DNA from 2 places in the Bradyrhizobium ganzhouense genome. Region 1 is predicted to be linked to the other one. Evidence: predicted binding sites of a transcription regulator. Region 1 holds the regulator's gene; the other holds the start of a gene.
The links. Region 1 encodes PhoB, which activates phosphate uptake and scavenging genes when phosphate is short. Its sites were predicted from a motif close to TGTCATNNANCTGTCAT; they were not measured.
Positions count from the first base shown of each region.

Region 1 (15,535 bases):
TGGACGTGGTCGAAGAAGCCGGGCTTGAGCATGACGTCGAGCACGGCATTCGCAGCCGAGATCGCCAGCGGATTGCCGCCGAAGGTCGAGCCGTGCGAGCCGGGCCCCATGCCGGAAGCCGCGTCCGCGGTCGCGAGCACCGCACCGATCGGGAAGCCGCCGCCGAGCGCTTTCGCCAGCGACATCACGTCAGGCGTGACGCCGGTGCGCCGATGGGCGAAGAGATCGCCGGTGCGGCCCATGCCGGTCTGCACCTCGTCGAAGGCGAGCAGCAGGCCCTTCTCATCGCAGAGCTGGCGCAATGCCTTGAGGAAGCCGGGAGGCGCCGAACGCACGCCGCCCTCGCCCTGGATCGGCTCGATCAGGATGCCGGCGGTCTGCGGACCGATCGCTTTCTTCACGGCCTCGATGTCGCCATGCGGGATCTGGTCGAAACCGTCCATCGGCGGACCGAAACCTTCGAGATATTTTGCGGAGCCGGTCGCCGCCAGCGTCGCCAGCGTGCGGCCGTGGAAGGCGCCCTCGAAGGTGATGATGCGGTAGCGCTCCGGATGCCCCTTGGAGAAGTGATGATGGCGGACCAGCTTGATCACACCCTCCAGCGCCTCGGCGCCGGAATTACAGAAGAACACGAAGTCCGCAAAGCTCTCGTTGCAGAGGCGCGCGGCGAGCTTCTCGCCGTCCGGGCTCTGGAACAGGTTCGACATGTGCCAGAGTTTTGTGGCCTGCTCCTGCAGCGCCTTGACCAGCGCGGGATGGGCATGGCCGAGCGCATTGACCGCCACGCCCGAGGTGAAATCGAGATAGCGATCGCCATTGGTTGCGATGAGCCAGACGCCTTCGCCGCGCTCGAAGCCGATGTCGGCCCTGGCGAAAACGGGGAGCAAATGCGGCGCTGCGCTGTTGGTCATGATGGTCTCTTTGGATGTTTCGGACGGCCTGAACGTGCGTTGCGCAGCGCATCATTGGTCCGGAAAACGAAACGTGCCGCCTTTTAAGGGCGGCACGCGTCACCATCTTATGCCTGGCACCACGGGTGTCAATGCCGCCCGGAAAGCCTCGCGAAACTCTGATTCCGTAGTCTTGCGGTGCCAGATTTGCGGGTTTTTGGCCACGGAACATGTGGAAGCGAGTCGGCGGACTCTTGCGCGTGAGTCACGCCATATTGTAGCGTTTGGCTTGTCAGATACGACATCTCGTGCAGCGGTTCTGATCCCAAAAGTCCTCATGTACCGGCGTAAACGTTCGGGCGTCTCACTGCGCCCGGCGAGCCTTAAGGGATTCCGGCGGCACGGGTTTTTCGAGGCTTAGGCATTCGTTGTGCGAACCCAGGATGGCGGGCGCGCGGCGAAGGAAAGGTTACAATGACGGTTTTGACCTGGTCCGACGATCGCGTCGAGCAGTTAAAAAAGCTCTGGGAGGCCGGACTTTCGGCCAGCCAGATCGCCGCTGAGCTTGGGAATGTCACCCGCAACGCCGTGATCGGCAAGGTGCACAGGCTCGGCCTGTCGGGCCGCGCCAAGAGCCCGTCTTCGGCAGCTCCGCGGCCGCGCAAGGCGCGTCCCGCGCAGCACATGATGCGGGTGAGCAGGCCCATTGCACGCGGCAATACCGCGCTGGCGCAGGCCTTCGAGGTCGAGGTCGAGGCTGAACCGGTCACCTACGACAACGTGGTGCCGATGAGCCAGCGCCTGTCGCTGCTCGAACTGAACGAGGCGACCTGCCACTGGCCGGTTGGCGATCCCTCGAGCGCGGATTTCTTCTTCTGCGGCGGCAAGGCGCTCTCCGGCCTGCCCTATTGCGCCCAGCACTCGCGGGTGGCGTATCAGCCGGCAGCGGATCGCAGGCGGGCGCCGGCGAAGCCGCCGCGGTAAGCTCAGCTTCAAGCAACCTTGTCCCGGCACAAGGCCGGGACGGTAGGGGGAATAGAAAAGCGCGCCATTCGGCGCGCTTTTACTTTGCTTGCTGGCAAGAGCCTTAGGCCTGCTCGGCCTTCGCAAAGCGATCGTCGAGCGCATAGCCGGCGCCGCGGACGGTGCGGATCGGGTCCTGCTCGCGGCCGAGATTGAGCAGCTTGCGCAGGCGGCCGATATGCACGTCGACGGTGCGCTCGTCGATATAGATGTCGCGGCCCCAGACGCTGTCGAGCAGCTGCTCGCGCGAGAACACGCGGCCGGGATGCTCCAGGAAAAACTCGAGCAGCCGATATTCGGTCGGGCCGAGATCGATCGGCCGGCCCGAGCGCGCCACGCGGCGCTTCTCGCGGTCGAGCTCGATGTCGCCAAAAGCGAGCACCGTGGCGAGCCGTTCGGGGCTTGCGCGCCGCAGCAGGCCCTTCACGCGGGCCAGCAGCTCGGGCACCGAGAACGGCTTGACGATGTAATCGTCGGCGCCGGTCGCAAGACCCCTTACCCGCTCGCTCTCCTCGCCGCGCGCGGTGAGCATGATGATCGGCAGCTGCTTGGTGTCGGACCGCGCCCGCAGCCGGCGGCACAGCTCGATGCCGGATAGGCCCGGCAGCATCCAGTCGAGCACGATCAGATCGGGGATGTGCTCCTTGAGACGGGTGTCGGCATCGTCGCCGCGCATCACCGTCTCGACGTCATAGCCGTCGCCCTCGAGGTTGTAGCGAAGCAGCTCGGTCAGAGCTTCCTCGTCTTCAACCACCATAATGCGTGCGCCCATGGGGTCGTCGCTCCTTAAGGATTCAAGTATTGGGGACCGTCGTGGCGAAGGTCGTCATGTCGCCCTTCGGTCGCTTGTCGGTGATGGCCTGGCCTTCGATCATGTAGAACACGGTCTCGGCGATGTTGGTGGCGTGGTCGCCGATCCGCTCGATGTTCTTGGCGCAGAACATCAGATGGATGCAGAACGAGATGTTGCGCGGATCCTCCATCATGTAGGTGAGGAGCTCGCGGAACAGTGAGGTGCAGATGGCGTCGACTTCCTCATCGCCTTTCCATACCGCCATCGCCGCCGGCAGATCGTGCGCGGCATAGGCGTCCAGCACCGACTTGACCTGCTGCTGCACGAGGTCGGTCATGTGCTCGAGGCCGCGGAACAGTTTGAGCGGATGGAAATCCGTCTCCAGCGCCGCGACGCGCTTGCCCATGTTCTTGGCGAGGTCGCCGATCCTCTCGAGATCGGTGGCGACGCGCATAGCGCCAACGATCTCGCGCAGATCCACCGCCATCGGCTGGCGGCGAGCGATGGTGAGCACGGCGCGCTCCTCTATCTTCTTCTGGAGCGTATCGAGCTCGGCGTCGATGGTCACAACGCGCTGGCCGAGCGCGACGTCGCGGCGGATCAGCGCGTCGACGGAATCGACGATCATGCGCTCGGCGATGCCGCCCATCTCGGCGACCAGGCGCGTGAGCTCCTGGAGGTCGGTGTCGAAGGCCTTTGCGGTATGTTCAGAACCCATGTGCCGTCTCCTCAGCCGAACCGGCCGGTGATGTAATCCTGCGTGCGCCGGTCGGTCGGCGACGTGAAGATCTTGCTGGTGTCGTCGAACTCGATCAGCTCGCCGAGATACATGAAGGCGGTCTTGTCAGAAACGCGCGCTGCCTGCTGCATGTTATGGGTCACGATCGCGATCGTGTAGTTCTCGGACAGCTCCTGGATCAGCTCCTCGACCTTGGCGGTCGAGATCGGGTCGAGCGCCGAGCAGGGCTCGTCGAACAGGATCACCTCGGGCCGCACCGCGACGGTGCGGGCGATGCAGAGGCGCTGCTGCTGGCCACCGGAGAGCGACAGGCCGGAGGCATTGAGCTTGTCCTTGACCTCGTTCCACAGCGCGCCGCCGCGCAGCGCCTTCTCGACACGGTCGTCCATCTCGGACTTCGAGATCTTCTCATAGAGACGAATGCCGAAGGCGATGTTCTCGTAGATCGTCATCGGGAACGGCGTCGGCTTCTGGAACACCATGCCGACGCGGGCGCGCAGCAGATTGAGGTCGAGCTTGGGGTCGAGGATGTTGGTCTGGTCGAGCATCAGCTGACCGGTAGCGCGCTGGCCCGGATAGAGGTCGTACATCCGGTTGAAGATGCGCAGCAGGGTCGACTTGCCGCAGCCGGACGGGCCGATGAACGCCGTGACACGGTTGGTGCCGAGCGCCAGATTGATGTTCTTCAGCGCGTGGTGCTCGCCGTAATAGAAGTTGAGGTTGCGTACCGTCACCTTGGCGGGCGCTTCGGGCAGCACCGGCGACTGGGGCAGGCCGCCCGCTGCGCTCATCGATACGGAAAGATCACTCATTTTGCGGTCCTCTCGGCGCCAAGAATGCGCGCGCCAATATTCAGAGCAAGAACGGTCAGGGTGATGAGCAGCGCGCCGCTCCAGGCGAGCTGCTTCCAATAGGCGTAAGGACTCTGGACGAAGTTGTTGATGGTGACCGGCAGGTTCGCCATCGTCTTGGTCAGGCCGAGGCTGAAGAACTGGTTCGACAGCGCGGTGAAGAGCAGCGGCGCGGTCTCGCCGGCGACGCGGGCGGTCGCGAGCAGCACGCCGGTGATGAGGCCCGAGCGGGCGGCGCGATAAGCGATCCGCTTGATCACCAGCGAGCGCGGCAGGCCGAGGGCGGAAGCCGCCTCACGCAGTGCGTTCGGCACCAGCAGCAGCATGTCCTCGGTCGTGCGCAGCACCACCGGGATCACGATGACGGCAAGCGCGAGCGAGCCTGCGATCGCCGAAAAGCCGCGCATCGGCACCACCACCGCGCCGTAGATGAACAGGCCGATGATGATCGAGGGCGCCGACAGCAGGATGTCGTTGATGAAGCGGATCACCGAGGTCAGCTTGTCGTTGCGACCGTACTCGGCGAGATAGGTGCCGGCGAACAGGCCGAGCGGCGCGCCGATGCCAACGCCGATCACGGTCATGATGACCGAACCGATGATCGCGTTGCGCAGGCCGCCTTCAGTCGAGCCCGGAGGCGGAGTGTCCGCGACGAATATCTCAAGATTCAGGCCCGCCAACCCGTTGTAGAGCAGCGTGATCAGGATCAGAGCGAGCCAGGTCACGCCGAAGGCGGCGGCGGCCATGCAGAGCCCGCGGACGACGATGTCCTTGCGGCGGCGGCGTGAATAGATCGGGTTCATGGCGTCAGTTCCCCGCCTTCTTTTCCAGCCGCATCAGCATCAGCCGCGCCGCGGCGAGCACGAAGAACGTCAGCACGAACAGCAGCAGGCCGAGCAGGATCAGGCCGGACTGGTGCAGACCGTCGCTTTCGGCGAATTCGGATGCGATCGCGGCCGAAATCGTGGTGCCGGGGGCGAAGATCGACCCCGAGATGCGGAACGAGTTGCCGATGATGAAGGTCACCGCCATGGTCTCGCCGAGCGCGCGTCCGAGCGCCAGCATGACGCCGCCGATGACGCCGACGCGGGTGTAGGGGATCACCACGCTGCGGACGACCTCCCAGGTGGTGCAGCCGACGCCGTAGGCGGCTTCCTTCAGCACCGGCGGCACCGTCTTGAACACGTCGACCGAGATCGAGGTGATGAAGGGCAGCACCATGATCGCGAGGATCAGCGCGGCATTGAACAGGCTGAGATAGGACGGGGGACCTGCGAAGATCGCGCCCAGCACCGGAACGCCGTCAAAGATCTTGATCATGAAGGGCTGGAACGTGTTGGCCAGGAACGGACCCAGCACGAAGAAGCCCCACATGCCGTAGATGATCGAGGGAATACCGGCGAGCAGCTCGATCGCCATGCCGATCGGGCGGCGCAGCCATTGCGGGCAGAGCTCGGTCAGAAAGATGGCAATGCCCAGACCAACCGGAATGGCGATCAGCATCGCGATGAAAGAGGTGACGAGCGTGCCGTACATCGGTCCGAGCGCGCCGAGCACCGGCGGATCCGCCGACGGCGCCCAGCGCTGCGTCCACAGGAACGCGAAGCCGTATTCCTTCATCGCCGGGAAGGCGCCGACGATCAGCGACAGGATGATGCCACCGAGGATGAGGAGCACCGAGATCGCGCTGAGCCGCGTGATCCAGTAGAAGGTGACGTCGCCGAGCTTGAATGCGCTCAAGGCCTTGGCGCGGTCATACGGTCCGGCGTCGTCGACGATATCGCTCTGAACGGCCATCTCTGCCACGCCGATCCCCTGTACCAAATTATATACGCTTGTTGTCGGTCCGGCGCCCCGGATGCAGCGCGACGCTGATCCGGGGTCGAAATCGTGTGGGTCGCGGCGCGCCCTGGAAGGCCGCGCCGCGCTTGGAGAAGAGCTTAGCTCTTGATCTCGGCAGCCCAGGTCTTCTCGATCAGGGTCACGACGCTCTCGGGCATCGGGATGTAGTCGAGCTCTTCAGCCGCCTTGCCGCCGTTCTTGAAGGCCCAGCGGAAGAACTTGATGGCTTCCTGCGAGGCCGCCTTGTCGGTGGCTTCCTTGTGCATGAGGATGAAGGTCGCCGCCGTGATCGGCCAGGACTTGTCGCCGGGCTGGTCGGTCAGGATGACGTAGTAGCCGGGAGCCTTGGCCCAGTCGGCGTTGGAAGCGGCCGCCTGGAAGGCTTCGACCGTCGGCTGCACCGGCTTGCCAGCCTTGTTGATCAGGCCGGTGTAGGTCAGCTTGTTCTGCTTGGCATAGGCGTACTCGACATAGCCGATCGAGTTCTTGGTCTGGCTGATGTTGCCCGACACGCCTTCGTTGCCCTTGGCGCCGACGCCAACCGGCCACTCGACGGCGGTGCCCTCACCGACCTTGCTCTTCCAGTCGGCGCTGGCCTTGGAGAGGTAGTTGGTGAAGTTGAAGGTGGTGCCCGAACCGTCGGAACGGCGGACCACGGTGATCGCGTCCGACGGCAGCTTCACGTTCGGATTGAGCTTCTTGATCGCGGCGTCGTCCCACTTGGTGATCTTGCCGAGATAGATGTTGGCGAGCGTCTCGCCGTCGAACACCAGCTCACCGGCCTTGACGCCCTCGAGGTTGACGACGGGAACGATGGCGCCCATCACCATCGGCCACTGCGCAAGGCCGTCCTTCTCGAGCTGCTCGGCCTTGAGCGGCGCGTCGCTGGCGCCGAATGTCACGGTCTTGGCCTGGATCTGCTTGATGCCGCCGCCGGAACCGATCGACTGGTAGTTGAGGCCGTTGCCGGTCTCCTTTTTGTAGGCGTCAGCCCACTTCGAATAGATCGGGAACGGGAAGGTCGCGCCTGCACCCGTGATGTCGGCAGCGAAAGCCGCCGTCGTCGTTGCGGCGACCAAGCCGGCAGCGACGATCGTCTTGATGAAATTCATGCTGGTCTCCATACAGGGGAACGAAGCGCCATCAGCGCCCGATCGCGCTCCCCGCGCCGCCCCTTTAGGAGCGGTCGGCTGTGCTTTTACGAAGGTTTCGTGACAGTCGGATGACGTCTTCAAGCGATTGAAATCGCTTGAGTTTCAGTTCGAAGCCGGAGTCTTGGCCTGGGGAAAACAGGCGGTGAAAGTGGCGCCCTGCTTAGGGACACTTTCGATCAGAAGACGGCCGCGGTGACGGTTAAGAATATGTTTCACCAACGATAAACCAAGTCCGGTCCCGCCCTGGGAACGGCTGTCGCCGACGTCGACCCGGTAGAACCGCTCGGTCAGGCGCGGCAGATGCTCGGGCGCGATGCCGGGGCCGAAATCGCGCACCATGACCCGGATTTCCTGAGTTCCATCGGTGGCCGGGGTCGCCGTCAACGACACGATGACGCGTCCGCCGGAAGCGCCGTATTTGAGCGCATTCTCGATCAGGTTCTCGAACAGGCGCAGCAGCTCCTCGCGGTCGCCTGCGATCATGACAGGCGCTTCCGGCAGATGGGTCTCGACCTCGACCTGGCGTTCCCGCGCCAGCGGCTCGAGCCCGTCGGCGACCTGGAAGATGATCGGCAGCAGATCGACCAGCGTGTCCGGCCGCACATGGGCCGACAGTTCCACCCGCGATAGCGACAGCAAATCATCGATCAGGCGCGCCATGCGGGTGGCCTGGTTGTGCATGATGCCGAGGAAGCGCTCGCGCGCCTTGGGATCGTCCTTGGCCTGGCCCTGGAGCGTATCGATGAAGCCGGAGAGCGCAGCCAGTGGCGTGCGCAATTCATGGCTGGCATTGGCGACGAAGTCGGCGCGCATCTCCTCGACCCGGCGCAGCGGCGTCTGGTCGTGGAAGGTCATCAGCATGCATTTGTCGGCGCCGCCGAAAGTGGTCGGCACCGGCACCGGGGTGATGATCAGCTCCATCCAGCGATCGACCGGCACATGGTCGAGGTAGGTCGCGCGACGCGGCTCGGTGGTCGCAATGGACTCGCGCAGCGCCATGATGATCTCCGGCGAGCGCAGCGCGAATTGGGCGAGCTCGTTCTTGCGCAGCGCCGGCGCAAGCTGGGCCGCGGCGGCATTGAGGTGGATGACGCGGCCGGCGCGATCGAGCAGCACCGCGGGGTCCGGCATGCCGGCGACGACCGCGGCCACCGCCGCGCTTTCGACCGGATTAACGCGGCGGGTGTCCTCGCGCGAGGCAGCGGTATCATGCAGCCGCCAGGGGATCAGGGCGGCGGCCGCGATGCACAGGAACACCGTCACCGCCCGCACCACCGACAATTCGCCGAGCGAGACCACGACCGACAGCGCCAGCGCGGCAGCGATCAGGATGACGGTCGAGTGCCGCAGCCGGTCGGACCAGGGCTGCACAGTGGGAGACGAGGGAGCGTCGATCGCCATCGGGGCGGGCTTCTCCTTGTTGCCTTTTGCGCCGGTCAGGCGCCGCTGTCGCTGCGCTTTCTCACATAAGCGGCTTCAGGCGGTGGGCCTGGATCGAGCTTGAGCGCCGCCTGCTGCAGGCGCTTCGATCGGGCACCGATGATAACCTCGCGAAACGTCAGCAAGATTACAGAGATGACAAAGGGCGACAGATAATAGAGGACCCGGAACAGCAGCATGCCGCCGAGCAGTTCCTCGCGGTCCATCTGCCAGAGGCCGACCAGCATGGCGGCGTCGAACACCCCGAGCCCACCGGGCGAATGGCTGGCGAAGCCAAGCAGCGTCGCCGAGACGAAGATGACCGCAACGACGACGAAGCCGAGATTGGGCTCGTCGGGGACCAGCACGTACATTGCGAGCGCGCAGAAGCCGAGATCGATGATGCCGATCGCGATCTGCAGCAACGTCAGCGGACCGCCCGGCAGCACCACGGTCCAGGGGCCGCGTCCGACCACCCGCGGCTGGGTCCAGACCCAGACCACATAGCCGACCAGCGCTGCGAGGATCATCATCGCGAACGCCCGGTTCAGCCAGGGCGGCAACTGGTCGATCGAGGCGGCCGCCTCCGGGTGATAGGAGATGCCGAGGCCGAGCACGGCGGCATTGCCGAGCCAGAAGGTGAGACCGGCGAGGAAGCAGATTTTTGCGACGTCGATCGCGTTCAGCCCATAGGCCGAATAGATGCGGTAGCGCACCGCGCCGCCAGTGAAAACGCTGGCGCCGACATTGTGGCCAATCGAATAGCTGGTGAAGGCCGCGAGCGCGTTGATGCGATAGGGCACGTGGGTATGGCCGATCGCGCGCACGGCGAACAGGTCGTAGAAGGTCAGCGTGAAATAGCCTGCGGCGACGAACAGCGCGGCCATCGCAATCTGGCGCGGCTCGGTGCTCTTGATCGCCTCGATCACCTCGTTCATGTCGATGCCGCGCAGCATGTGGTAGAGCACATAGCAAGCGATGCCGATGACCGCGACGCTGATCACAACTCCAAGCTTATGCAGGATTTGCTTCTGGCGCAGAAACGTCATCGCCCTGCGTATGGCTTCCAGCATCTAGACCTCGAACAACGCTGCAACGGCCAGGGTGGCCGGCGAACAGGCGGACGACGCACAGGCACTTGACGAACGAGCCCTCAACGAACCCTTGCCGCCGGCTCCGGCCTCGCGCATGCCCCCCGCCCCTCCACTAGCGCGTTTTGCGGCGGAGTGGAATTCGCCAATGTGAACAAAATCACGTGCCTTCAATATTTTAGGCAGGTTTGCGGGTTCAAGGTGCACGGTTTGGCGCTTTCGGCGGCAAGGCTGACGCGAATCTCCATGGCAATCCTGCGCAGGGGCAGTGAAGTTTTGATGATTTCGACCGGACAATGTTCCGCCGCGCCTTAAGCCGAAATCAATCTATGGGCGGCGCCGGCGTGTTGAAAGAGGGGGGCGATCCGCTCCGGCCGGCTGCAGCACAAATAGCCGCGCGGCAATCGCGCGGCTGAGGCCTGGTACCTGACAACCGGTCGCGCCGCGAGATCACAGAGGCGGGTGCTGTCGCGGCCCGCGCCGGTGCGGGCCCGACGCGAGCGTGCAGTGCGAAGGAAGCGGTCTGCTCAGGCTGCAAGTTGCGGACGCACCGCCTCGATGCCGGCGATCCAGCCGGCGACGGAGCGGCCGATTGCCTCGGGGTGATCCTCCTGAAGGAAGTGCCGCCCGGCACCGAGACGAACGTGCGTGCAGTGCTTCAACGACGCCGCAAACGTCTCGGCGAATTCCGGAGCAACCAGCGCACCGGGCTCGCCTGAGAACAGCAGCTTTGGATAGGATGATGCGGCCAGCGCGGCGTGCCCGGATTGGAGTACTTCATGGACATCGGCGGGCTCGCCCGCGATCGGCAGCTCGCGCGGAAGCGCAAGAACAGGACGGCGGCTCTCCGGCGTCGGGAACGGCGCGCGATAGGGCGCCATCTCGTCATCGCTGAGCTTGCGCACGATGCCGCCGGGCAGCACGCGCTCGACGAACACATTCGCCTCGAGGATCATGGCCTCACCCTCGCCCGGCGTCCTGAACTTGCGAAACACCGCTCGCGCAGCCTCAGCGTGGTCCTGCTCTTCCGCGCGTTCGGTATGGTGAAAGTCCTGCCAGGTGGGCATCGGACGGATGAACTCCATGAAGGCAAGTCCGCGCACAAGATCCGGCCGGCGCGCGGCCAGATGAAATGCGAGCGCCGTGCCCCAATCCTGCGCGACGAGATAGGCCGACTTGACGCCGCGCCGTTCGATGAAGGCGTCGAGATAGCGGACGTGATCGACAAAGCGATAGTCGATGTCGGGCTTGCCGGACTGACCGAAGCCGATGAGGTCAGGCGCAATGCAATGCGCGACCGGCGACACCAGCGGCAAAATGTTGCGCCAGATGTGCGACGAGGTCGGATTGCCGTGCAGGAACAGCGCGACTGGCGCACCTTCCGCGCCTGTCTCGCGCCAGGCTATGCTGCTTCCCAGGACGGACGCTTCACGAATCTCGATCTGCTTGCTCATGTCGTCTCCTTGAACACGGTTTGGAATGCGATGGTCTTGAAACGCTCGAGCGCTTTGGGATTGCGGTCGACCTTCATGCGCAGAATCGCGCCCTGCCAGGACGCGAGCAGAAAGTCGGCAAGCTCGTCAGGCTCGAAATCGGATGCGATCTCGCCGCTGGTCTGGGCATCCCTGATGCAGACAGCGAACGGCGCGCGCCATTCGGCGAAGATCGCCGCAAGACGCGCGCGCAACAGCTCGCTGCTGCCCGATGCCTCCAGGCTGAGATCGCCGATCAGGCAGCCGCGGCCGTAGCCATCGACCTCGAGTCGGCCGGTGATGATGTCGAGATAGCGCCGCAGCCGCGCCCGCGGCGTGAGGGAGGTGTCGTCCAGGGCCTCGGCAACCAGCCCCCTGGTGACGTCGAAATAGCGGTCGAGCACCTCGGAGGCGAACGCCTCCTTGGAGCGGAAATGGTTGGTGAAGGACCCCTGCGGCGCGCCCGCCGCAGCGGTGACGTCGCGCACGCTGCTGCCGTGATAGCCGGTCCGGAACATGACTTTGAGGCCGGCGTCGAGGATAGCGTCTTTGAGCGAGGGCTTTGGCATGAGCGAATAATACGTACGTACGTATTGTTGTCAAGCAGTAACTCGCGACGCCGGCGATCTGCATGCCGATCAGTCACTTATCGGAATTTGAGACAATCGATCGCCCGCCAGCGGATCGCGGTTCAGGCCGCCGGCTGGCTCCGCAAGACCACCCAATAACGCAGCCACGCACCGATGGTGCAACCGACGAGGTAGCAGGCGAACAGGATCAGGCCGAGGTCGAGCCAGTAGCCGAAGCGGCCCGGGACCACATGCGCGAACGCGGCCGCGACCAGGGCCGCGACGAGCACCGCGAGCCAGCGCGCGGTCACCTTCGAGGTGCCGTTGCCGCGCTGGACCACCGAGATCCAACCCATGCAGAAGCCCAGCAGCGCCGAGCCGATCAGCCAGCCCATATGGAACGAGACGAGATAGGGCATCGTCACCTCACCAGAAATTCGATGCGGCGGTTTTGCGCCTTGCCGTCGTCGGTGTCGTTGCCGGCGACGGGCTGCGTGCTGCCGTAACCGACCGCGGTGAAGCGGTCCGCCGGCAGGCCCGCCTTGACCAGATAATTGATCACCGCCTGCGCGCGCTTCTCGGAGAGCGCCTGGTTGAAGGAATCCTCGCCGTCCGCATCGGTGTGGCCCGCGACCTCGATATTGGTGGTGGGACAACGCAGCGCCGTCTCGATCAGATGATCGAGAATGCCGGCGGAGTCGGGATCGATGTCGGCGCGCTTGGACGCGAAGCGGATCTTGCCCTTGGCCAGCAGCTCCGAGAACAATTGCTGGCAGACGGTGCCGTCGACCGGCCCCGCCGCGGGCTTCACCGTGATTTCGGGCTTGTATTGCCAGTTTCTCGGAAAGTCCTTGCCGAGGCCTGCGCGGATGTCGTTGGCCGCACCTTCGTACAGCGCATCGCCCGACAGCTTCACTTCGCGATCCGATACCACGAGCGTGCCGGTCGACAGCCGCGACAATGCGCCGAGCGCTGCGACCACCGCAGTGTTGAAGGAGCTGGGCGCACCGACGCTGGCCTTGAGATTGTCGACGACCTTCTCGGTGAAGAATTTTCGCGACGCGCTGGTCGCGATCGCGTCGTGCACGTTGTTGTCGGGTACGTAGCCGGTCAGCGTCACGGTGGCGGCGACCGGATCCTTGTAGGCCTGGAAGATGTAAGGCGGCGCCTTGATCTCGTTGGCGGCGATCGAAAAGCCTTCGGGCAGGTTCTTCAGCGCGGCTGCAATCGCTTCGCGGCCGCCGAGATCGCGCGCCATGCCTGACAGATTGACCTTGGTGTCTGTTATCGTGATCTTGCCGTCCTTGAGCTTGCCGATCTGGTCGAGCAGCAGCATCGCGGCCGGCTCAAAACGAGCCGGCGCGCCGCGGGCCAGGCCCATCTGATCGGTGACCTCGGTCCCGTTGACCTCCTTGCGTGCGGCTTCGGTCAGGCGCGCCTTCATCGATGGCAGCGGCGCGGAGCCCGACAGCGTCACCCGCACCACGTCACGCTCGGCACTCCAGACGAAGGGCTTTGCCTCGGGAACAAGGCGGGTCTGGTCATCGACCAGCCGGACGCCGGGAACCATCTCGACCGTGGTCACGGCGTCGCGGCGCCCCTCCTCGGAGAAGGCATCCGCGGCCAGACTGACGTCACGGCCGTCCACCGCGATCCGGGTCTTGTCCAGCACGGTGTCCTTGAGCGCGGCCGAGCTGCGGGCCGACAGGTCGGCCTCGACCGGCAAGGTGTTATTCCAGGCCGCAAATCCCCACATGACGGCCAGGGGAATCAGCCCTGGCCACCATTTGCTGGCCCACCTGAAAAGCATCTGCATTCGACGACCCGAACTCTGGAACCGGAGACAAAACAAACCCTTGGCGGGCTGTCAAACCGGAAATGGCGGCGCTCCGAGGGCCACGTGTCGACAATTGGAATAACTTTTTCTTCAAGGGTCACACCCTAAGTTGACCGCGGAATGCCCAGGGGCGGCCAGCCGGTCATGAAACAACTCCGTAACAACGTCATTCGCGCCGGGCTGGGAGCACTCTATTTCAGCGGAGCGCACCATCTGCTGCGCCCGCTGTTGTCGGGCGTCGGCGCCATTTTCATGCTGCACCATGTGCGGCCGGCCCGTGAGGGCGAGTTCCAGCCGAACCGGCATCTCGAGGTCACCCCCGATTTCCTGCGGGCGACGCTGTGCCATTTGCGCTCGCGCGAGATCGACATCGTCAGCATGGACGAGCTGCACGAACGGCTGCTGCAGGGTCGCTTCGACCGCCGCATCGCCGCCTTCACCCTCGACGACGGCTATCGCGACAATCGGGAGCACGCCCTTCCGGTGCTGCGCGAATTTGACGCGCCCGCGACCATCTATGTCGCCAGCGACTTCGCCGATGGCACCGGACGGCTGTGGTGGATTGCGCTGGAGGCCGTCATCGCCAAGGCCGAGCAGATCGACGTGCAGATCGGCCATTCCGCGCTGCGGCTCGATGCGAGCACGCCAGCCGCCAAGCAGGCAGCGTTCGACCGCCTGCACGACTGGCTCCGGGCCCTACCGGGCGAACACGATCTGAAGCGCGAGATCGAGGCGCTCTGCGCCGCGCACGGCGTCGACATGGAAGCGCTGTGCCGCAGCCTGTGCCTGTCCTGGGACGAGGTGAGGCGGCTCTCTGCCGATCCGCTCATCACGATCGGCGCCCACACCATCAGCCATTGCAATCTCGCCAAGCAGAGCGAGGAGATCGCGGCGCAGGAGATGGCCGTCAGCCGGGTGCGGATCGAGCAGGCGTTGGATCGCCAGGTGGCGCATCTCGCCTATCCCTATGGCGACCGCGATGCGGCGGGCGAACGTGAGTTCACACTTGCCGCGTCCGCCGGCTTCAAGACCGCGGTGACGACACGGCCCGGCATGCTGTTCGCCGAGAACGCCGGCCACATGACCGCGCTGTCGCGCGTCTCGCTCAACGGCAACTATCAGGACGCGCGCATTCTGCCGGTGCTGACCTCGGGCGCCGCAACCGCGATGTGGAACGGCTTTCGCCGGTTCGCTGCGGCTTGACTGTTGTCCCGGCCTTCGCCGGGACAACACCGAGTTGACTCCCCTCCCCGCGGCGCTCAAAACGTCGCCAACCCAAGGAAAGCGTCAAGGGAGGCACCATGTCCAACGATCTGTTTTCGCTCAAAGGCCGCATCGCACTCGTGACCGGCGGCTCGCGCGGTATCGGCAAGATGATCGCGGCCGGATTCCTCGGCGCAGGAGCTGCGAAGGTCTACATCACCGCGCGCAAGGCGGGCCCTTGCGAAGCCACGGCGAAAGAGCTCTCGGCGCAATATGACGGTGAGTGCATCGCCCTGCCGATCGACATCTCGACCGTCGAAGGCTGCGACAAGCTCGCTTCCGAAATCATCAAGCTGGAGCCGAAGCTCGACATCCTCGTCAACAATGCCGGTGCGGCCTGGGGCGCGGAGTTCGACGAATTCCCCGAAAGCGGCTGGGACAAGGTGATGGACCTCAATGTCAAATCGCTGTTCTTCCTGACCAAGGCTTTGGCCAAGCCGCTGCGCGCGGCGGCCTCGCACGAGCGGCCCGCCAAGGTCATCAACATCGCCTCCGTCGACGGCATCTTCGTCAATCCGGGCGAGACCTATTCCTACGCCGCGAGCAAGGCCGCGGTGATCCATCTGACGCGGCGCATGGCGACGAAGCTGAT
Region 1 is NZ_CP181318.1:811,003-826,537, reverse strand. It holds gene ACLFLU_RS03805 (aspartate aminotransferase family protein) at 1-911, opposite strand, end outside; gene ACLFLU_RS03800 (GcrA family cell cycle regulator) at 1,365-1,874, shown strand; gene phoB (phosphate regulon transcriptional regulator PhoB) at 1,978-2,685, opposite strand; gene phoU (phosphate signaling complex protein PhoU) at 2,708-3,424, opposite strand; gene pstB (phosphate ABC transporter ATP-binding protein PstB) at 3,436-4,257, opposite strand; gene pstA (phosphate ABC transporter permease PstA) at 4,254-5,099, opposite strand; gene pstC (phosphate ABC transporter permease subunit PstC) at 5,104-6,093, opposite strand; gene pstS (phosphate ABC transporter substrate-binding protein PstS) at 6,237-7,250, opposite strand; gene ACLFLU_RS03765 (ATP-binding protein) at 7,395-8,693, opposite strand; gene ACLFLU_RS03760 (lysylphosphatidylglycerol synthase domain-containing protein) at 8,729-9,784, opposite strand; gene ACLFLU_RS03755 (haloalkane dehalogenase) at 10,330-11,256, opposite strand; gene ACLFLU_RS03750 (TetR family transcriptional regulator C-terminal domain-containing protein) at 11,253-11,843, opposite strand; gene ACLFLU_RS03745 (hypothetical protein) at 11,966-12,262, opposite strand; gene ACLFLU_RS03740 (OmpA family protein) at 12,265-13,659, opposite strand; gene ACLFLU_RS03735 (polysaccharide deacetylase family protein) at 13,825-14,883, shown strand; gene ACLFLU_RS03730 (SDR family oxidoreductase) at 14,982-15,535, shown strand, end outside.

Region 2 (15,535 bases), 1.4 Mb from region 1:
TGCCCGCGCCAAAACCGCCCGCCTTCGAGACCCTGAGCCTGCATGCGGGCCAGCATCCGGATCCCGCGACCGGCGCCCGCGCGGTGCCGATCTACCAGACCACATCTTATGTGTTCCAGGATTCCGACCACGCGGCGGCACTGTTCAATCTCGAACGCGCCGGCCACATCTATACGCGCATCTCCAATCCCACCACCGGCGTGCTGGAAGAGCGGCTCGCGGCGCTGGAAGGCGGCGTCGGCGCGATCTGCACTGCCAGCGGCATGGCCGCGCTGCATCTCGCCATCGCGACGCTCTTGAATGCCGGCGACCACATCGTGGCGTCGAGCTCGCTCTATGGCGGCACCATCAATCTGCTGGCGCACACGCTGCCGCGCTTCGGCATCACCACGACGTTCGTGAAGCCGCGCGATCATGATGCGTTCCGGAAGGCGATCAAGCCGAACACAAAGCTCGTGATCGGCGAGACGATCGGCAATCCCGGGCTCGAGGTGCTGGACATCCCGAAAGTCGCGGCGATCGCGCATGACGCAAGAATTCCGCTGCTGATCGACAACACCTTTGCCACGCCCTATCTCAGCCGGCCGATCGAGCTTGGCGCCGACATCGTGATGCATTCGGCGACCAAATGGATCGGCGGCCACGGCATCGCGATCGGGGGCGCCATCGTCGACGGCGGCCGCTTTGATTGGCGCGCGTCGGGCAAGTTCGGCGTGCTGACCGAACCCTATGGCGGCTATCACGGCATCGTCTTCGACGAGCAGTTCGGCACCGCCGCCTTCATCATGCGCGCGCGCACCGAAGGCCTGCGCGATTTCGGCGCCTGCCTGTCCCCGACCAACGCATTCCAGCTGTTGCAGGGCGTCGAGACGCTTGGCGTGCGCATGGACCGCCACATGCAGAACACGCATCTGGTGCTTGAGGCGCTGAAGTCCAACAAGGCTGTCGACTGGGTGCTGCATCCCTCGCTTGAGGACCACACGGACTATCAGCTCGCAAAGCATCTGCTGCCGCGCGGCGCGGGCTCGATCGTCTCCTTCGGCATCAGGGGCGGCCGGCCCGCGGGCCGCAAGTTCATCGAGTCGCTACGCATGATCAGCCATCTCGCCAATGTCGGCGACGCCAAGACGCTGGTAATTCACCCGGCCTCGACCACGCATCAGCAGATGGATGCCGAGCAGCTCAAGGCCGCCGGCATCGGCGAGGAGCTGGTGCGGCTGTCGGTCGGCATCGAGACCGCCTCCGACATCATCGACGATCTCGCGCAGGCGCTGCGCATCTCGCAGAAGGTTTGACACGATGAAGCTCTCCGTCAACGGCGCTGAGGTGTTTGCCGCAACCGGCGGCCGCGAATTCGACAAGTCCCTGCCCACGGTGGTCTTCATCCATGGCGCCGGCTTCGATCATTCGACATGGGCACTGCATACGCGCTGGTTTGCCCATCACGGTTTTGGCGTTCTGGCGCCCGACCTGCCCGGTCACGGCCGCTCCGCCGGGCCTTCACTCGCGAGCATCGCGGACATGGCCGACTGGACGGCCGCGCTGCTCGATGCGGCAGGCTCAGCGAAGGCGCATCTGATCGGCCATTCCATGGGATCGCTGATCTCGCTGGAGACCGCAGGGCGCCATCCCGACAAGGTCTCGGCGCTGAGCCTGATCGGCACCGCCGCGACCATGACGGTCGGTCCGGATCTGCTTAAAGCGGCCGAAGCCAACGAGCAGGACGCGCTCGACATGGTCTCGATCTGGGGTCTCGGCTTCAAGGCCGAGATTGGCGGCAGCCTCGCACCGGGCCTATGGATGCATGGCGGCGCGCAAGCGGTATTGAAGTCTTGCGAGCCGGGCGTGCTGTTCAGGGATCTGTCGGCCTGCAATGCCTACGCGAATGCGCTTCAAGCCGCCGCGACCGTCAAAGTGCCTGCTACCCTCATTCTCGGCGAGCGGGACATGATGACGCCGGCGAAGGCGGGCAAGGCGCTTGCGGCGGCGATCCCGCACGCGAAGACCGTCGTCGTGCCGGGTGCGGGCCATATGATCATGGCCGAGCGCCCGGATGAATTGCTGGCGGCGCTGAAAGGCTGAGTCCTGGCGATCAGTTGGCGAAGAGTGAGGAACTTGCGCGCCGGCTCCGTTCGGAGAACACGGCGCGCGCGGCGCGCTCGGCCTCGCGCGCCGAGCGGAACTGGCGACCTTCGAGGCTGTCGAACAGTCGCTCAGAGGAGAAGAAGCGGAAGCCGCGCGCGTCTCGGGTGATGATGCCGGCGGCACGGTCGTGGATTTCGATGATGTAGGCGTTGGACTGGGCCTGAAACTGGGCTTGAAAGTGGGCTTGAAAGTGGGCTTGGGACATGACTGCTCGCTCGCCGAAGCTCGGCGTTCCTGTCTTGGGAATTGCGGTATGAGGCGTTGTGAGGTGCCCGTCAGCAACAACAACAACAAGCGCCGGTAGCCGCGGAGAAACAGCGCCGCGTCATGCACGCATGCATGTCGTCAGGGTTACGCTGGTGATCGATTCTCATATCGCGGCATCAAGCTCGGGGAGCAGTTTTGATGCTTTGAATATTGAGCGATTGGCGCGATCGGTCAATGAAATGGCTATCCATATTTGCGGCGGGCGCGCTTGCGCGCTTCTCCCGCCGCAAACACTGACAGGCGGATTCATCTCGCGATGAGTGCGGGATGGCGATTAATTGGAGGGGGCGCCTCACCTCGCCCCGCTTGCGGGGAGAGGTCGGATCGCCTCGGCAATGCGAAGCATCGTCCGGTGCGATCCGGGAGAGAGGGGGACAGGTCTCGCGCCGGTCTCGCGAGCGGAGAGAGGCCCCTCACCCCGCCCTCTCCCCGCCAGAGCGGGGCGAGGGAGACGAGAGAGCGCGTACGCTCACCACATCGTTGCGGCAGCTCGCTCTGGCCAGATGCGGTCATACTCCGCGCCGCCGACCTTGTTCTGGCTCATCTCGGCGAGGATCTGGCCCGGTGTTGGCAGCATCTTCGGGTCGATGCGCTTGTCGGGATTCCAGAGGTCGGAACGGACGATGGCGCGAGCGCACTGGAAGTAGATCTCGTCCACATTCATCACCATGACGCTGCGCGGCGCCTTGCCCTCGACCTTGAACGAGGCGAGCAGCTCGGGATCGATCGACAGGTGCGCGCGGCCGTTGGCGCGGACCGCGTTGCCGGAGCCGGGGATCAGGAACATCAACGACACCCTCGGATCGCGCACGATGTTGCGCAAGGAGTCGACCCGGTTGTTGCCGCGCCGATCCGGCAGCATCAGCGTCTTGGGATCATGGATGCGGACGAAGCCGGGGAGATCGCCGCGCGGCGAGCAGTCGATGCCCTCGGGCCCGATCGTGGCGAGTGCGGCGAACGGCGCATTTTCGATGAAGATGCGGTAGAGCGGGGTGACGTGGTCGGCGACTTTTACGGTCGAGGCGTCATTGGTGGCGCCGTAGATGGCCTCTAGCTGCTCGACCGTTTCGATCACCGACATTCCAGTCTCCTTGTTGCGCCAGCCGCTACTCGTGCCAGCTTTCGTTCCTGATCACACGCAGGAGGTGGCGGCTGTGATAGTCAGCGCTCCCAGCGTTGAGGATGGTGACGTCAGCTTGCGCCGATGCGTCTTTGACGCTGCGCGCGAGCCGGTCGGCGATATTACCGTCGCTGTGACGCGCGCGGGCGGCAAGGCGCTGCGCCAGCACGTCCGGCGGCGCGGTGATCGCGACCACGACGACATTGGCATAGGCCTGACGTAGCGCAGCGATCACCGTGCGCGAGACGTTGGCGACGACGGCCCGCCCCGCGCGGATGTCGTCATTGATCTCCAGCGGCAGCGCATAGGAATGCCCATGCGCATCCCAATGCACGGCGAAATCGCCATGATCGCGCGCGCGGGCGAATTCGTCGGGGCTCAACGCAATATTGTCCTCGTCGGCAGAGGACGCGCGCGTCACGACGCGACGCGGGAAGACGATTTGGTGATCGTCGACACAGGCCGCCTGCGCCAGCCGCAGCAGCGTGTCCTTGCCGGCACCGCTCGGACCGACCACGAGAACCAGTCGCCCTGGCCCGATCGCGCCCGCCTGCGCCGTGGCCGTCGTGACGGTCTCGCTCATGCGACACGGCCCCCTTCGCGCCAGACGCTGCGCACCACGGGAACGCTGCCGGCGACGTGAACGCGGATCAGATCGGCGCGCTTGCCGATTGCGATCTCGCCGCGATCGGTGAGACCGACGGCGTCGGCGGGTGCTTTCGTTACGGTCCGAACGGCCGCCGGCAGGCTGATCGAGGGCGCATGCTCGGGCAGTTGCAGCGCGCCCATCAGCAGGCTGGACGGGATGTAGTCCGACGACAGGATGTCGAGCAGCCCCTCGCGGGCGAGATCGACCGCGGCGATGTTGCCCGAATGCGAGCCGCCGCGCACGACGTTCGGCGCGCCCATCAGGATGTCGATGCCGGCCTGATGCAGGCCACGCGCGGCCTCCAACGTGGTCGGGAACTCTGCCACCGCGACGCCGTCACGCACGGCGTCGGCGACGTTCTCGTCGGTGGTGTCGTCATGGCTCGCGAGCGGAATCTTGTACTCGTGCGCCAGCGACACGATCTCGCGCATATTGGCCGCGGCGTATTTCTTCTGGTACTCGAAGCGCTTTGCGAACAGCTCGTCGAGCTCGGCATCGGTCTTGCCGCCGCCCTTGCCGCGATAATAGTCGCGCAGCTTGACCTCGTCGCGGAACTGGCGCTGGCCGGGCGTATGGTCCATCAGCGACATCAGCTTGACGTCGGGACGGTCGATCAGCTCCTTGGCTTCCTCGACCACGCTCGGCATCGGGATTTCGCAGCGCAGGTGCAGGAAGTGGTCGGCGCGCAGCAGATTGCCATCGCGCGCGCTCGTGATCGCGGCGGCAAGCACGCCCGCACGGCCATCGACCTCCTCGGCGCCGTCCTCGCGCCAGACCCGGAGCGAATCAAACACGGTCGTGATGCCCGAGGTCGCGAGCTGGCCGTCATAGGAGATCACGGCCGCGACCGGATTCCAGAACACTTTTGGGCGCGGCACGTAATGCGCTTCGAGATGGTCGGTGTGGAGCTCGATCAGGCCGGGCATGATGAGATCGCCGCCAGCGTCCTCTGCGCCCGCGGGCGCCCTGCCCTCGCCGATCTCGGCGATACGTCCATCGGCAAGAGCAAGCCAGCCCTGCTCGATCACCCGGTCAGCCAGCACGATCCTGGCGTTGGCGATCACAATGTCCTTCGGCTTGGCGTTCATGTCCCTCTTCCTTCAGGCCGCAGCGGCAAAGCTGGTGACATCGACGATGCGGTCGGCAATCAAATGGCGGATTTCGTCGTCATGCACAATCGCGACCATGGCGACGCCCTGACGCTTCTTCTCGGCGACCAGTGCAACCACGACGGCGCGGTTGGCGGCATCGAGCGAGGCGGTCGGCTCGTCCAGCAGCAGGATCGGCAGGTCCGAGATGAAGCCGCGCGCGATATTGACGCGCTGCTGCTCGCCGCCGGAGAAGGTCGCGGGCGGAAGCTGCCAGAGCCGCTCGGGGATGTTGAGACGATGCAGCAACTCGCCGGCGCGCGCTTGCGCATCAGCGCGCGTCATGCCGTTGACGATCGGCGGCTCGGCGACGACGTCGATGGTAGCAACCCGCGGCACCGCGCGCAGGAACTGGCTGACATAACCGATGGTCGCGCGGCGAACATTGAGGACCTGCCGCGGCTCGGCGGTGGCGAGGTCGATCAGCGCGCCGCGATGGCGGATGCCGATCCGGCCGGAATCGCAGCGGTAATTGCCGAAGATCATCTTCAGGATAGACGATTTGCCGGCACCTGATGGCCCGGACAGCACGACGCACTCGCCGGGTTCGACGTGGAAGGTCACGCCGCGCACGACAGGCAATTCGATGCCGCCCTGCAGGTGCATCGTGAAGGTCTTGTTGGCGTCGGCTATGTCGATCATGGCGGTCATAGGAAGGCTCATGTGAGAAGGCTTATGGCGGCAGAATCGAGGAGACGAGGAGCTGGGTATAGGGCTCGCGCGGATCGTCCAGCACCTGATCGGTGAGCCCGGTTTCGATGACGCGGCCGCCCTTCATCACCATCACGCGATGCGACAACAGGCGCGCAACCGCGAGATCGTGGGTGACGATGACGACGGCGAGATGCAGCTCGGCGACAAGATTGCGCAGGAGATCGAGCAGGCGGGCCTGAACTGACACATCAAGGCCGCCGGTCGGCTCGTCCATGAACACGAGCCGCGGACCCGTGACGAGGTTACGCGCGATCTGGAGGCGCTGGCGCATGCCGCCCGAATAGGTGCGCGGCGCATCGTCGATGCGCGCGACGTCGATCTCGACCCGCGTCAGCCAGTCGGAGGCGGACTCGCGAATGCGGCCGTAGTGATTCCAGCCCACCGCCATCAGCCGCTCGCCGACATTGGCGCCCGCCGAAACGGCCATGCGCAGGCCCTGCGCCGGATCCTGATGCACAAAGCCCCAATCGGTGCGGAACAGCAGGCGCCGCTCGGCCTCGCCGAGCGCGGCGAGATCGCGGGTGATGCCGTCGCGCATCCGATAGGACACATGCCCGCCGCTGGCGGCAAGCTGACCGGACAAGAGCTGGAGCAGCGTCGACTTGCCCGAGCCGGATTCGCCGACGATCGCCAGCACCTCGCCGGGATAGAGCGAGAACGACACGTCACGGCACGCAGCAATGCGGCCATAGGACTTGCTGAGGGTATCAGCAACCAGCAGCGGCTGATCGGTTTCGAGCAGATCCTGATCAGCCATTTGCACCTCCCTGCGCCTTGTCCTTGTAGGGCGCGGCACTTAGGGCACCGTGATGGCCGGCGGCCTGACGTCCTTCGCAATAGTCGGTGTCGGAGCAGACGAACATGCGGCTGCCCTTGTCGTCGGTGACGATCTCGTCGAGGTAGGAATTCTCCGCCGCGCACAACGCGCAAGGCGCGTTGAAACGATACGGCTCGAACGGGTGATCCTCGAAGTCGAGCGACACCACCTGGGTATAGGGTGGGATCGCATAGATGCGCTTCTCGCGGCCGGCGCCGAACAGTTGCAACGCCGGGCAATTGTCCATCTTGGGATTGTCGAATTTCGGCGTCGGAGATGGATCCATCACGTAGCGCGCATTCACCTTGACCGGATAGGCGTAAGCCGTCGCGATATGACCGAAGCGCGCGATATCCTCGTAGAGCTTCACATGCATCAGGCCGTATTCGGCGAGCGCGTGCATGCGCCGTGTCTCGGTCTCGCGCGGCTCGAGGAAGCGCAGGGGTTCCGGGATCGGCACCTGATAGACCAGCACCTGGTTCGCGTGCAGCGACGTCTCGGGAATACGATGGCGGGTCTGAATCACGGTCGCCTCGTCCGTCGACGTCGTCGTGGCGACGCCGGCGGTCTTGGCGAAGAATTTGCGGATCGAAATCGCATTGGTGGTGTCGTCGGAGCCCTGGTCGATCACCTTCAGCACGTCCTGCGGCCCCAGGATCGCGGCGGTCACCTGCACGCCGCCGGTGCCCCAGCCATAAGGCATCGGCATTTCGCGGCTGGCGAACGGCACCTGATAGCCGGGGATCGCGATCGCCTTCAGGATCGCGCGGCGGATCATCCGCTTGGTCTGCTCGTCGAGATAGGCGAAATTGTAGGCGGGCGCGTTCATTCCGCGGCCTCCTTCATGGCATCAGGCGCATTGGCTTCAGTAGATGCTTCGGCAAATTCCTTGCGCAGCTTGCGCAACAGGCCGAGCTCGGACTGGAAGTCGACATAATGCGGCAGCTTCAGATGCTCGACGAAGCCGGTCGACTGGACGTTGTCCGAATGCGACAACACGAATTCTTCATCTTGCGCCGGGGCTTCGACCTCTTCACCGAGCTCGCGGGCGCGCAGCGCCCGGTCGACCAGCGCCATCGACATGGTCTTGCGCTCGCTCTGGCCGAAGGCGAGGCCATAACCGCGGGTGAAGCACGGCGCTTCCGTCGCCGAGCCCTTGAACTGGTTGACCATCTGACACTCCGTCAGCTCGATCGAGCCCAGCGGCACGGCAAAGCCGACGTCTTCGGCAGCGAACTCCACCTCGACCTCGCCGAAGCGGATCTCGCCGGCGAAGGGATGGTTGCGGCCATAGCCACGCTGGGTGGAGTAGCCCATCGCCAGCAGAAAGCCTTCGTCGCCGCGGGCGAGATTTTGCAGGCGCAAATCGCGGTCCGCAGGAAAGTTCAGCGGCTCGCGGGTGAGATCGCCGACGCTGGCGCCGTCCTCGGCCTGCGGCGAGGTCTCGATCAGTCCGTCGCGGCCGAGAATGTCGGTCACGCGCGGTGTCGGCGCCGTCGAGGCTTCGGCCACAGAAGGTGCTTCCGGCACGAAGCCTTGGCTAAGCGACGGATCGAGCAGGCGATGGGTGTAGTCGAAGGTGGGCCCGAGGATCTGGCCGCCGGGAATGTCCTTGAAGGTCGAGGACACCCGCCGCTGCACCCGCATGGCGCCGGTGTCGACCGGCTCGCTGACGCCGAAGCGCGGCAAGGTGGCGCGGAAGGCGCGAACCAGGAAGATCGCCTCGATCAGATCGCCGCGGGCCTGCTTGATCGCGAGCGCAGCAAGCTCGCGGTCATAGAGCGAACCTTCGCTCATGACGCGGTCGACGGCGAGCCCGAGCTGTTCCGAGATCTGGTCAAGCGAGACTTCCGCAACGCTCTGGTCGCCGCGCCGCGCATTGGCGAGCAGGCGATGGGCGTTCTCGATGGCGCGTTCGCCGCCTTTGACTGCGACATACATGCGTCAGCCTCCCTTGCTCATGACACGCGTGGTGCGCGGAATCGCCACCACGGCATCATCAGCGACCAGAACCACGTCGATGCCACGCGGAAACAGCGTCTCGTTGAAACGCAGGCGTTCAAACAGGTCGAACGGTTTGATCGACGCCTGGAGCGTTGCGACACCGTCGATGCCGGGGCCGCGCAGCTCGAAGCTGCGGCCGGCGTCCAGGCTGTCGACCTGAATGATCACCGTGGTCGAACGATCCGGATATTCGTTGGTGCCGAGCGCAAACCGCTCGAGCGAGGGCAGCGCCCCGCCGTCGCTGATCAGCGCGAAGGCCGCGATCGACGAATCCTGGATCACCGGCGCGCCGGTATGGAACTTGAGCCATTTCAGGACGTCGGAGCTTTCCGACATCCGCGCATCGAGCCAGAGCGGCGTGTCGTGGTCGAACAGCGTCAGCGCGATCGCGGCGGTGCCGCGCATCATCGGGCCGGCCGCTCCCGCCATCGGCACGATGCGCTGGACCGCGCCCGGCCGCGCCATCGCGTCCATCACCGAACGAAAGGTCGATTGCGCCGACAACACCTTGTCGACGAAACCGGGCGGCAGTTCCGCAATCGTGGTCATGGCATCAACCCTCACCGCGCACCATGGTGTAGAAATCAACCTTCGTCGCAGCGGCCTCTTCCGCCGCCTGCTTGCGCCGAATCATAAGCTGCTCGCGCAACGGCGCGATAACGTCGCGCTCCACCAGTCCGCCAAAATCGCGCGACTGCACCAGCGCGTCGCACAGCGCGATCAGCCGCGCCTTCTCGCCGTCGCGCCCGAGCGTGTAGCCGAAGCCGACCTCGCCGCTCGCAAGCCGTACCGCGGCGCGCGACACCGTGGCCTCGCCGAGATTGAACGGCGCGCCGTCGCCGCCGACCCGGCCACGCAGCATCACCAGACCGCTTTCTGGCTCGCGCAGATCCTGATGGCCGGGCAAGGAGATCGCGCGGAGGCGGGCGGCGATCTCGCCCGCCTCCGCGTGCGCCAGCACGGCCATGGCGGCCTGGCGCTGGGCTTGCTGGGTGTTGTGCTGGGTCACCGACTCCACCGAACTTTTGACAGAACTTGCCGAATTGAAGTTGTCTATGATAATAGACAACTTGATACGGAAGCGCCATGACTGTTTCGTGACAAACGTGTGATTTTCGGGCTAGGCTGGTCGGCGACATGAGCATGCAGGACACCGCCTCCTCAGGCGTCGCGCTGTGGCGCCTCGTTGCCGATGGCATCGAGCGCGGCATCGCCGACGGCCGCTTTGCCGCAGGCGACAAGTTGCCGGGCGAGATGGAGATCGCCGAAACCTATCGCGTCAATCGCCACACCGTGCGGCGCGCGCTGGCGGCGCTTGCCGAGCGCGGCATCGTGCGCGCCGAGCGCGGCAGCGGAACCTATGTCGAAGCGCAGAAGCTTGCCTATCCGCTGCGCTCGCGGACGCGGTTCTCCGAGATCGTCGGCGCAGACGGCCGCGAGCCGCATGGCCGAATGATCGAGGCGTCAGACGATGTCGCGACCCGCGAGCTCGCGCGGGAACTCGGATTGAAGACCGGCGCACCGCTGGTGCGGATCGAGGCGATTCGGCTGGCCGACCGCACGCCGATCTGCGTCTCCACCACCTGGTTGTCGGCGGACCTGTTTCCGGGCGCGGGCATGGTGTTTGCCGCGACGCGCTCGATGACGAAGATGCTCGAGCACTACGGGATCGGCGATTATCGGCGCGGCGCCACCCGGATTACCGCCGGCATTGTCGACGCCACCGACGCCGCGCGGCTCGATCTGCCGCTGGGGCGGCCGATCCTGGTGGTCGACGCGACGGACCTGGATCTCGAGGGCAAGCCGCTGGTGACGAAGCACTCTCGGTTCGCGGCGGAGCGGGTGGAGTTTTTGGTCGAGCCGTAGGGGCGCGCTCTCCACGAATCCGGAGCCGCAGGGTGGCAAAGGCGCGACAGCGCCGTGCCCACCCTACGGCACCTTTGATCAGGCCGCCGCCCTTCGCCCAATAATCGCAAACCGCAGCTTGCCCGAGATGAAATCGATCGCGGCGACCGCGACCAGGATCATCAGGATCAGGAACGACACCTTCTGCCATTCCAGCACGCGGATCTGCTCCGCCAGCTGAAGCCCGATGCCGCCGGCGCCGACGATGCCGATGATGGTGGCCGATCGCGTGTTCGATTCGATGAAATACAGCACCTGCCCCGCGATCACAGGCAGCACCTGCGGCATCAGGCCGAAACGGATCTCGTGCAGCGCGCTGCCGCCGGAAGCACGGATGCCCTCGACCTGCTTCTGGTCGGCGCCTTCGATCGCCTCCGAGAACAGCTTGCCGAACGCGCCGAAATCCGACACGGCGATGGCGAGCACGCCGGCAAACGGGCCGAGGCCGACCACGTTGATCCACACCAGCGCCCAGATCAGCGTGTCGACGCCGCGGATCGAATCGAGGAACCGACGGATGGGAAAGCGGACGATGTTCGGCACCACATTGCGCGCCGCAAGCAGGCTGACCGGCAGCGCGAACAGTGCGGCCAGCGTGGTGCCGAGCAGCGCGATCGACAGCGTCTCGCCCAGCGCCTTGAGATAAAGCGGTAGCGACGAACCGGGATCGGGCGGGATCATCATCATGCTGATCCAGCCGAGCTGGCTCAGCCCCGCGACGAAGCGCGACGGCGAGAAGTCGAGATCGACCAGACCGAACACGAAGATCGCAAATGCGGCGACGAGCATCAATGGCGTCGCCAGGCGCGCCGACGCCGGCCGGTTGAACACATCGGGATAACGCGCGCGGATCTGCGCGGTGTCGACGTCTTGCGGCCTGCTCATGACCGCGCCTCCTTGCCGAACAGGCGGCCGCGCACCCAGCCAGTCGTGATGTCGATCAGGAAGACGGTGATGATGATGGTCACGAGGATCGCGCTGACGTCGGAATAGTAGAACTTGCGGATGGCGACGATCAGCTCCTGCCCGATGCCGCCGGCGCCGACGAAGCCCATCACCGAGGCTTCGCGCACATTGATCTCGAAGCGCAGCAGCGCGTAGCTGGCATAGCCGGCCGAGACCTGCGGCAGGATCGCAAAGCGCATGCAGGAGATCCAGCTCGCGCCGGTGGAGCGGATGCCCTCGACCGGCTTCATGTCGGCATTCTCGACGATCTCCGAGAACAGTTTGCCGAGCGCGCCGGTGGAGTGGATCGCGATCGCAAGCACGCCCGCCATCGGCCCGAGGCCGAACGCAATGACGAAGATCAGAGCAAAGACGATGCCGGGCACCGTGCGGGCGAATTCCAGCAGGCGCCGCACCGTGAAGCGCAGCCAGGGAGCAGGCGAGGTGTTTTCAGCCGCGAAGAAATTGAGCAGGAACGCAAGGACGGCCCCGGTCAGCGTGCCGACATAGCTGATCAGCAGCGTCTCGCCGAGCAGCTTGAGCCATTTGTGCCAGCCCCAGAACCATTCGCCAAAATCGGTCCACACCCGCTGGCCGTTGTCGAGGGTGAGGATGCGGTTGAAATAGCTGACGAAGTTGCCGAAATAGGTGAAGAAGGTGCGTAAGTTCACCTCGGCGCCGATCGAGGCCACGATCAGCGCGGCCGCGAATAGAGTCAGCCCTGCCAGCACGCGCAGACGCTTGCGCGCAACCGCCTTGCGATAGGCGGCGTTCAGGACGGCGAGCTGCTGCTCGGGAAGGATCGAAACCGCAATCGTCATCGAAGGCAGAGATCCATCAAAACTGATCCATCAAGAAAAGAGCCGGGTCCGTCGACCCGGCTCCAGTACGTCGTCCCGACGAGATCAGGACGCCTTCTTACGCAGATTGTCGACGAACTTAATCAGCTCGATGGTCTTGTTGTAATCGTCATTGCCGATCGCCTCCCAGGGCTTGTTCTTGCCGTCGGAGAGCTTCTTGAACGCCTCGGGGTCCTTCTGCGCCGCGTCAAGGAAGGCCTTCTTGATGGCGGCCTTCATGTCGTCAGGCAGATCGCTGAGATAGGCGTAGGGCGAGTTGATGATGAGGTCGGACTTCACGATGATGCGGAAGTCTTCCTTCTTCATCACGGTGCCGTCGGTCGACTTCACCATGCCCTTGTTGAGCATGCGGGTCAGGTTGGAATCGTCGTCGGCGTTCCACCAGTTGGCGGCAACGTCGACGGTGCCCTGGGCCAGCGCCAGCACGGCATTCTCGTGGCTGCCGGTGAAGACGACCTTGGAGAAGTAGGCGTCGGGATCGATGCCCATCGCGTTCAGCTTGAAGCGGGGCATGTTGTTGCCGGAGGTCGAGTTCGGATCGACCAGCCCGAGATTCTTGCCCTTGAGGTCTTCGATCTTCTGGTACGGCGACTTCGCCAGCACGTAGAACACCGAGTAATAGCCCTTCGATCCGTCGGCATTGACGTCGATCACGAAGGCGTCGGTCTTGACGCCGGTCAAGCGGGCGCGGGCGAACGAGGCCGGGCCGTAGTAGCCGATATGGATGTTGCCGGCGCGCTGACCTTCGATGACCGCGGCGTAGTCGTTGGCGACGCGGAGCGTCACCTTGATGCCAAGCTCCTTCGACAGGTAGTTGACGAAAGGACCGTAGCGCTCGGTGACGCCCGAGCCGTTCTCGGCCGGGATCACGGCGAAGGTGATCTCCGGATATTTCGTCTTCCAGTCTTCGGCGGAAGCGGATCCGGCAAAGGTGAGCGCGGCGGCGCCGGCGAGAACTAATCTGCGAGTGATCATGATACCCTCTTCATCGGTTGGGTTCGGTTGACGCAAAAACTGGCCAAAGACTGGCAATGACAGATGCGGCGCGGATCAAGCCGCCGCGGCCGTACCGAGTGCCGGAACACCCTCGGGTGCCGGAGCAGGCGTACCGCCCATGACGTCGGCGGCTTCGAGATCGTAGAGCTCACGCGCGACGAGGTCGGTCAGTGCGGACGGCGCGCCGTCGAACACCACGCGGCCCTGCGCCATGCCGATCAGGCGATCACAATAGCTGCGCGCCAGATCGAGCGAATGCAGATTGCAGAGCACGGTGATGCCAAAATGCTTGTTGATGCGCAGAAGCGCATCCATGACGATTTTAGTGTTGCGCGGATCGAGCGAGGCGATCGGCTCGTCGGCGAGGATGATGTCGGGCTGCTGCACCAGCGCCCGGGCGATCGCGACGCGCTGCTGCTGGCCGCCGGAGAGCTGGTCGGCGCGCTGGGCGGCGAGCGAAGCGATGTCGAACTGTTCCAGCGCCGACATCGCCAGCGCCTTGTCCTGCTCGGGCCAGGTCTGCGACAGCGAGCGCCAGGCCGGCATCTTTGCAAGGCGTCCCATCAGCACGTTGGTCAGCACGTCGAGCCGGCCGACCAGGTTGAACTGCTGGAAGATCATCGCCGATCGCGCCCGCCACTGCCGCAGCTCCTTGCCGCGCAGCGCGGTGACGTCGAGGCCGTCGAACAGGATGCGGCCCTGCGTCGGCGTCGCAAGACGATTGATCATGCGCAGCATGGTCGACTTGCCGGCACCGGAGCGCCCGATCACACCGACGAAGCCGCCGGGGGAGATTTGAAACGAAGCGTCGTCCACCGCGGCTTTTGCGCCGAAGCGGCACGTCAGACCTTCAACCACCAGCATGCAGGGCTCCAGAGTAGCTGGGACCCACCGCTAACGCCGGCGTTTGACACTTGTGTGACACACGCGGTGCAGTGCGGCGATGCAACACACCTCGTCCCCTGTCGTCGCAGCGTCATGATATCGTCATCTGACCGCTCGAAGAGGTACGCCCGCCCTCGAACGATCGGATCAAACATGGCTGCCAAGGTGCTTTCGGTCGAACCGACCATCGATCCCTCGGCGAAGCTGCACGAAGTGGCGCTCGGCGCCTATACCGAGGTCGGCGCGCGTACGATTCTCCATGACGTGAGGATGGGTGATTACTCCTACGTCGTGAACGACGCGCAGATCACCTACACGACCATCGGAAAGTTCTGCTCGATCGCGGCGATGACGCGGATCAATCCCGGCAACCATCCGATGCACCGCGCGACGCAGGCGCATTTCACCTATCGCTCCAGCGCCTACTTCCCCGGCGAGAGTGACGACACCGATTTCTTCGACTGGCGGCGCCAACATCACGTCCATATCGGCCATGACGTCTGGATCGGCCATGGCGCGGTCGTGCTGCCGGGCCGCAATATCGGCACCGGCGCGGTGATTGCGGCCGGCGCCATCGTCACCAAGGACGTGCCGGCCTACACCATCGTCGCCGGCAATCCGGCGCGCATCGTGCGGCGCCGGTTCTCGGAAGAGGTTGCCGGACGGCTTGCCAGGCTGGCATGGTGGGACTGGGATCACGACAAATTGCGTGAAGCACTGCCCAATTTCCGCAAGCTCGCGATTGAAGATTTCCTGACGACATACGAAGCAGGGGCAAATTCCTTCTCCAGCAAACGAAGCGCGGTCGCGTGACAGACATTTTCATCGAGGGTGGCCGGGCCCTGATCGGCTCCGAGTTCGCCGAAACCTCCCTTGCAGTATCGGGAACCGACATCGCGCAGATCGACGCATCTCGCGGCCGCGCGCGGCTGGCGATCGATGCGCGCAACCTGCTGGTGCTGCCCGGCATCGTCGATCTGCACGGCGATGCCTTCGAGCGGCAGATGATGCCGCGCGCCGGCGTCGATTTCCCGATCGACGTCGCGCTGGCCGACACCGATCGCCAGGTCATCAGCAACG
Region 2 is NZ_CP181318.1:8,353,798-8,369,332, forward strand. It holds gene ACLFLU_RS38860 (O-acetylhomoserine aminocarboxypropyltransferase) at 1-1,295, shown strand, start outside; gene ACLFLU_RS38865 (alpha/beta fold hydrolase) at 1,300-2,082, shown strand; gene ACLFLU_RS38870 (hypothetical protein) at 2,093-2,350, opposite strand; gene ACLFLU_RS38875 (pyridoxamine 5'-phosphate oxidase family protein) at 2,882-3,493, opposite strand; gene phnN (phosphonate metabolism protein/1,5-bisphosphokinase (PRPP-forming) PhnN) at 3,519-4,115, opposite strand; gene ACLFLU_RS38885 (alpha-D-ribose 1-methylphosphonate 5-triphosphate diphosphatase) at 4,112-5,269, opposite strand; gene phnL (phosphonate C-P lyase system protein PhnL) at 5,282-5,980, opposite strand; gene phnK (phosphonate C-P lyase system protein PhnK) at 6,003-6,800, opposite strand; gene ACLFLU_RS38900 (alpha-D-ribose 1-methylphosphonate 5-phosphate C-P-lyase PhnJ) at 6,793-7,689, opposite strand; gene ACLFLU_RS38905 (carbon-phosphorus lyase complex subunit PhnI) at 7,686-8,801, opposite strand; gene phnH (phosphonate C-P lyase system protein PhnH) at 8,805-9,413, opposite strand; gene phnG (phosphonate C-P lyase system protein PhnG) at 9,418-9,882, opposite strand; gene phnF (phosphonate metabolism transcriptional regulator PhnF) at 10,002-10,730, shown strand; gene phnE (phosphonate ABC transporter, permease protein PhnE) at 10,809-11,654, opposite strand; gene phnE (phosphonate ABC transporter, permease protein PhnE) at 11,651-12,535, opposite strand; gene phnD (phosphonate ABC transporter substrate-binding protein) at 12,620-13,549, opposite strand; gene phnC (phosphonate ABC transporter ATP-binding protein) at 13,625-14,434, opposite strand; gene ACLFLU_RS38945 (chloramphenicol acetyltransferase) at 14,609-15,268, shown strand; gene ACLFLU_RS38950 (alpha-D-ribose 1-methylphosphonate 5-triphosphate diphosphatase) at 15,265-15,535, shown strand, end outside.
Region 2: a site for PhoB is predicted at 9,951-9,967, ahead of phnF (phosphonate metabolism transcriptional regulator PhnF). Genes of this name have one in related genera too.